2 regions of the Bacillus sp. LR--39 genome follow, and region 2 is predicted to be linked to the other one. Evidence: a T-box and tRNA genes for the amino acid it is inferred to sense, from the RefSeq annotation. Region 2 holds a T-box; the other holds one or more tRNA genes.
The links. A T-box is a leader RNA that pairs with one kind of tRNA and senses whether it is charged. The one in region 2 lies ahead of thrS (threonine--tRNA ligase), so its partner is inferred to be a tRNA-Thr.

Region 1 (3,404 bases), on a different contig from region 2:
CGCGTTTTTTCTCTTTTGGAAGATTCGCCATAACTTTGGCAGTAAAATCAGCAGGGGCCGTGACATGCGATGTGCTTCGGACGAGTGCTACGGATTTCTCCATTTCATGAAAATGCCGTTTGCAATTCCCGCATGACTGCAAATGTTGTTTTAATACGTTTTCATCTTCAGGAAGGATATCTCCATCAAGATGCTTATGCATAAGCTGCACAATCTGTTCAGGACAGCTCATTTCATCACCCCACTTAAAGATCCCTCAATTGTTTTCTAAGAGCCTCTCTGCCTCTGTGTATCCTTGTCTTGACGGTGCCGACAGGGATATTCAGAATCTCCCCGATTTCAATTAAAGAGAGTTCGTCAATATACTTTAATACAATAACCGTTCTGTACTTGTCAGGCAGCTTTAAAATCTTTTTCTGAATTGTGTCCGACAGCTCCAATGACAATACGGCGTCTTCAGGGAGAACCCCGTCCGCGGCGATCTGCGAATACATCGTCAGCCCTTCTGCTCCCGCTACTTCTGCGTCCAGATAGTAATCAGGCTTTTTCTTGCGGATTCGGTCAATGGTCAGGTTGGTCGCAATTCTGTAAAGCCACGTTGAGAACTTTCTGTTGATATCGAAACTGTCGATATTGACATACGCTCTGATAAAAGCTTCCTGCGCAATATCTTCCGCCTCGTGAACATTGCCGAGCATGCGGTAGCAAAGCTGGTAAATCTTATCTTTATAAAGGTCAACGATTTCTGCAAACGCATTTTGATCGCCTTTTTTGACTTGCTTGATTCTTTTTTTAATCAGGTTTTCCATGTTTTATCTTACCTCTGCCCTTCACCGGTCTGTATCTATACGTTGTTTGTTTTAAAAGGTTTCATTTTTTTATTACATTTATTTTACCAAATTTCAGGCAGGGTGTAGATGAAAAATACAGAATATACTGCCTTAACAGCAGCTTAAAAATAGTATATCTGATGAACAATCAGAAATTGAAGCAAAATGCTGATAAAAAAAAGACACCTTTATGCAAAAGGTGTCTGAGACTGGGCTAGCTGGATTCGAACCAACGCATGACGGAGTCAAAGTCCGTTGCCTTACCGCTTGGCTATAGCCCAAAAATGGTGGAGGGGGGCAGATTCGAACTGCCGAACCCTGAGGGAGCGGATTTACAGTCCGCCGCGTTTAGCCACTTCGCTACCCCTCCGTATTTTTTTGTAAAACAGTGCCGGCCAGAGGACTTGAACCCCCAACCTACTGATTACAAGTCAGTTGCTCTACCAATTGAGCTAGGCCGGCAAATATGGTGGAGGATGACGGGCTCGAACCGCCGACCCTCTGCTTGTAAGGCAGATGCTCTCCCAGCTGAGCTAATCCTCCATATGACCCGTACGGGATTCGAACCCGTGTTACCGCCGTGAAAGGGCGGTGTCTTAACCGCTTGACCAACGGGCCGTTGTGTCCGCGTCGAGCTGACAAAAGTTATTATATACAGGTTGTACCCCATTTGTAAAGAGAAAAATTATTTTTTTTATTTTCAAACTTTTTTACTCGTTTTTTAACTGAAAAACTCATCCCTCCTCTCTTATTTCATTTATGATGAAAGTATCAAAATATTGAAGGGAATGGACACAGATGATCTTAGTCAGCTCTTGTCTCGGCGGTATCGAATGCAGGTATAACGGCTCTCACGCCGCTTCGGAAAAAATCCGCAGACTCGTAGAAGAAAAGAAAGCTGTTATGGTCTGCCCCGAACTTTTGGGCGGCTTCACCACTCCCCGCGAACCGGCGGAAATCATCGGCGGTACGGGCGAAGACGTGCTGAACGGAACAGCAAGAATCGTAACGGCATCAGGCGAAGACGTTACGGCTTTATATATGGACGGCGCGGAAAAAACGTTAGCATACGCAAAAGAAATAGGCGCCGCAACGGTCATCCTTAAAGAAAACAGTCCGTCCTGCGGCAGCAGCTTTATCTATGACGGCACTTTCTCAGGAAAAAAAATAATCGGAGACGGCATCACTTCCGCTCTTTTAAAACGGGCAGGCTGCCGTGTTCTATCAGAAGACGAATTGGATCAATTATAAAAAAGGAGAGTAGATATCATGGATGTGGCCCTGTCCTTTTATAAACCGGAGCATGCAGACGGGCTGAACGGGTTTGTGCTGAGTGAAGAAGATAAAAAGTTCACAGCTCTGCCGATAGATGTCCTGCCGCATGCTCTCGTCATCCGGGATCGCTACCCGACAGTCATTTTAAAAGAAGACCGCCCCGTCGGTTTTTTCATTTTACATACCTCAAAAGAAACCATTGCCCCGTATTCGAACAATGTGTCTGCCATTTTGCTGAGTGCGCTGTCCTTACATGCGCCGCATCAGGGAAAAGGTTATGCCAAACAAGCGATGCTGCAGCTCCCCGCTTTTGTCGCAAATTACTTTCCTTGGTGTGATGAAATCGTGCTTGCTGTAAACCATCGCAATCATCGTGCAAAGAACCTGTACCGGTCTTCCGGTTTTATTGATAAAGGCCGTCGCACGATCGGCCCCATCGGCGAACAGCACATTCTGCATCATTTTTTGTGAAAGCGCTTGATTACTTATCTCATTCCTGCCGATTTTTCTTGAAACATATATTCAGAAGCCCATATACTTCAAGTATTAACGACTTGGGAGGGTACAATCATGACAGACCGGCTTAACATTCACAGATTGACCACAGAAACCAGAAATCCGCAGACCGCTTCAATCCATCAAGCAGACACGATGGAAATTCTCCGCATCATTAACCAAGAGGATTTCAAAGTGGCTGAAGCCGTTCAGCAGGTGCTGCCCGATATTCAGATTGCCGTTCAATTCGCCCATCAGTCCTTACGGCGAAACGGCAGGCTGATTTATGCGGGAGCGGGCACAAGCGGCAGACTCGGTGTACTGGATGCGGTTGAATGCCCGCCTACATACAGCGTAAGTCCCGACTCCGTCATCGGTCTGATGGCCGGAGGAGCAGACGCCTTTTTGCAAGCGGCTGAAGGTATAGAAGACAGCGAGGAAACCGGCGCTCTCGATCTCAAAACAATCGGGCTTACCGCAGAAGACACCGTGATCGCCATCGCGGCAAGCGGGCGCACGCCGTATGCGGCCGGTGCGCTGAAATACGCAAAAACAATCGGCGCCAAAACCGTCGCACTCACATGCAATAAGGACTCATTGATCAGCACTTATGCCGATCACAGCATTGAAGTCGTCGTCGGCCCCGAAGTGATTACAGGGTCAACACGAATGAAAGCGGCGACGGCACATAAAATGATTCTGAACATGATTTCCACGGCCGTGATGATCAAAAGCGGCAAAGTGTACGAAAATTTAATGGTGGACGTTCATGTCAGCAACGAAAAATTGAAAGAACGCGCAATC
Region 2 (3,404 bases):
CCTGTACCGGTGCAAGCCATAAAGGGAACGCTCCCCCGAAATGTTCTGTAATGATTCCGAGAAATCTGTCGAGAGATCCGAATACCGCCCGGTGAATGACAACAGGACGGACTTTTTGGTTTTTTTCATCAATATATGTTAAATCAAATTTTTCCGGCATTTGAAAATCCAGTTGGACAGTGGCGCATTGATGGCTCCGGTTCAGCGCATCTTTTATATGAATATCAATTTTCGGTCCATAAAATGCACCATCTCCCCGATTAAACCGAAAACGATATCCCTGTTCTTTTAATACTTTTTCTAATGCGCTCTCAGCCCTGTCGCACAAGTGTTCGCTTCCCATGTAATCTTCCGGTCTTGTTGACAGCTCAATATCATAGGAAAAACCAAATGCGGTGTACACCTCGTGAATCAGCTGCAGCGCCGAAGCGATCTCACTCTCGATCTGATCCTGCGTTACAAAAATGTGTGCGTCATCCTGGCAAAAAGATCTGACGCGGAGCAGGCCATTAAGCCCCCCGCTGAATTCGTGACGGTGCACCTGACCGAACTCAGCCATCCGAATCGGAAGATCACGATAAGAACGAAGCTTTTCTTTAAATATGAGCATGTGGCCGGGGCAGTTCATCGGCTTTAACGCGAAGCGCTGATGATCAGCTTCTGAGAAATACATATTCTCTTTATAATGATCCCAGTGGCCGGATTGCTCCCAAAGACGCTGGTTCATCATCATAGGGGTGCGCACTTCCTGATAATCATAGTCATCCTGCTTTGAACGCAGAAATGATTCAAGCGTGTTTCGGATAAACTGACCGTTCGCCAGATAAAAAGGCATACCCGGCGCTTCTTCCGAAAACATAAAAAGTTGTAACTCCGCTCCCAATTTCCGATGATTTCTCATCTCCGCCTCTTTCAACACCTGAAAATGTCTGTTCAGCCCCTTTTCTGAGGAAAATGCTTTTCCATAGATGCGCTGGAGCATTTTTTGGTTGCTGTCGCCGCGCCAATAAGCCCCTGATACATGAGTGAGCGAAAAAGCTTTTATCTGTCCGGCAGACGCCAAGTGCGGACCCCGGCATAAATCAATGAATTCGCTCTGGCGGTATATACTGATTGTATCAGTCTGCGAAATACCCGCTAAGAGCTCAAGCTTCAGCGGTTCATGAGCAAACAGCTGCTCTGCCTCTTCTCTGGAGATTTCTTCTCTGATAATTTCCGGATTTTCCGAAATGATTCGGTTCATCTCTTTTTCAATGACTGCCAGGTCTTTTTCAGTAATTGTTTCATCCATATCAAAATCATAATAAAAGCCATTGTCAATAACGGGTCCGATCCCTAAACAAACCTTCGGATACAGACGTTTTACCGCTTGCGCCAATACGTGTGCTGCTGTGTGTCTCATCACTTCCAGTCCCGCTTCAGACTGAAAACTGCACAGTTCAATCGCCGCATCCTTATGAATGCTTCTTCTAAGGTCATATAACGATCCGTTTACCTTTCCGGCGGCAGACGTCTTTTTCAGACTCGGACTGATTGATTGAGCGATCTCTTCTAACGTAACGCCTTTCCGGTATTTTTTTTGTTTTCCATCAGGAAAAGTAATCACAATGTGTGGCTTCTTCACGGTCTGATCTCTCCTTTATTTTTAATAAAATAAAAAACACACTCATCCCAAAGCAAGGGACGAGTGTGTGTCAGACCCGCGGTTCCACCCAAATTCCCGCCACTTCAAGTGACGGCTCATTTTTGCCGTAACGCGGCTATACGGTATCGGCTGCTTTCGTTCACCGATACAGCTCAAAAGGCGGTAAGCTCATTCTTCGTGCCGGGAAGGTCTCAGCCGCGCCCTCCCTCTCTGTATGGCCGGTTAAAATGTCTCATGTCCTTATCATTGCCATTTTTCTTATATAAACATAAAAACACACTCATCCCAAAAGAAGGGACGAGTGTGTGTCAGACCCGCGGTTCCACCCAAATTCCCGCCACTTCAAGTGACGGCTCATTTTTGCCGTAACGCGGCTATACGGTATCGGCTGCTTTCGTTCACCAATACAGCTCAAAAGGCGGTAAGCTCATTCTTCGTGCCGGGAAGGTCTCAGCCGTGCCTTCCCTCTCTGTATGGCCGGTTAAAATGTCTCATGTCCTTATCATTGCAGATACTTTATCCGAAAAACTTTCTTTTATTATACATAAATTTTCCGAAAAAGAAAGTTTTTTTAAGAAAAACCAGAACGAAAAAAATTGGCGTACACAGCTGTCCTGTTTTCTCATCTTCCGTTCGGTAATGCTTTTAATCCATTTAGCAGTTCTTCAAACGCCGATGTCAAAAATAAATCACTCCGGTAGATGAATGATATATTCATATCCCGAAACTGTTCAGGAAGCTCATGAAGAAAAAGATTTTTCCTGTTTTGAAAATAACGGACGGCTGATGCAGGCAGAAAGGAAACCCCCATCCCCGCCTGCACCGCCCCAATAATGGCTTCCAACGTACCGAATTCAATGATTTTATGTGCGGGCATTGCCTCTTCTTTCAGTATGTTTTTTATTTTGCGGCGGTGCGAACAGCCCGCGGCAAAATACAGAATCGGATCTCGCAACAAGTCTTGCAAACTGCCTTCCCGCTTATTTGAAACCAAGACCAATTCTTCTTGAAATACAGCGACTTGCTCAAGATCTTCGTATTCGACCGGACCATAAACAAAAGCGCCGTCCAGCTCATAATGTAAGACGCGCTGCACTAAGGTATGTGTATCACCCGTTGACAGAGACAGCTGTACTTTCGGGTAACGGCTGTAATAGTCTGTGAAAAATTGAGGGAGATGGACGGCTGCCGCCGTTTCAAGAGAACCGATTCGAAGCGGGCCGTTCGGATCGCCTGCCTCTTGCGCCGTTTTTTGCGCCTCATGCAGCAATTGAAGGATTCTGTCTGCGTCTTTCAATAAGTTTTCACCTGCGGGCGTCAGCGTCATCCCCCGATTTGTGCGGTAAAAAAGCTGTGTTTGCAATTGCCGTTCCAGCTGCTGAATCCGGTTTGTCACATTTGATTGAACATAATGCAGGCTTTCTGCCGCCTTTGAAATACTTCCTTTGCGGGCGACAGCCTGAAAAATCTTTAAGTCTCCGCTTTCCATGTAAGGGCACCTTCTTGCTATGATTTTTATTGATAGCCGGCTATCAATTTTCATTTATTTACTGCAGCTGATACAGCCTGTAAAATCTTTCTCATCAATCATAAAGGAGAGAAGAATAATGAATGCCCTTATCATACACGAAAATGGCTTTGATTTCAGGCAGGCACCTGACAAAAGGCCAGGAAACGGCGAAGTAAAAATCAAGCTGAAAACAGCCGGATTAAACCATCGTGATTTGTTTTTAATGAAAAACCACGAAACCGGAAACCA

Region 1: it has a tRNA-Thr gene. The T-box ahead of thrS (threonine--tRNA ligase) is inferred to sense a tRNA for this amino acid. The anticodon was not compared.

What each region holds. Positions count from the first base shown of each region.
Region 1 covers NZ_JBSIOT010000003.1:392,278-395,681, forward strand. The annotation lists gene rsiW (anti-sigma-W factor RsiW) at 1-232, opposite strand, end outside; gene sigW (RNA polymerase sigma factor SigW) at 246-809, opposite strand; tRNA gene ACWHAR_RS16850 (tRNA-Gln) at 1,040-1,111, opposite strand; tRNA gene ACWHAR_RS16855 (tRNA-Tyr) at 1,116-1,200, opposite strand; tRNA gene ACWHAR_RS16860 (tRNA-Thr) at 1,220-1,292, opposite strand; tRNA gene ACWHAR_RS16865 (tRNA-Val) at 1,298-1,373, opposite strand; tRNA gene ACWHAR_RS16870 (tRNA-Glu) at 1,377-1,448, opposite strand; gene ACWHAR_RS16875 (DUF523 domain-containing protein) at 1,629-2,081, shown strand; gene ACWHAR_RS16880 (GNAT family N-acetyltransferase) at 2,100-2,576, shown strand; gene murQ (N-acetylmuramic acid 6-phosphate etherase) at 2,676-3,404, shown strand, end outside.
Region 2 covers NZ_JBSIOT010000001.1:925,165-928,568, reverse strand. The annotation lists gene thrS (threonine--tRNA ligase) at 1-1,624, opposite strand, end outside; T-box leader at 1,677-1,901, opposite strand; gene ACWHAR_RS04920 (LysR family transcriptional regulator) at 2,268-3,134, opposite strand; gene ACWHAR_RS04915 (zinc-binding dehydrogenase) at 3,253-3,404, shown strand, end outside.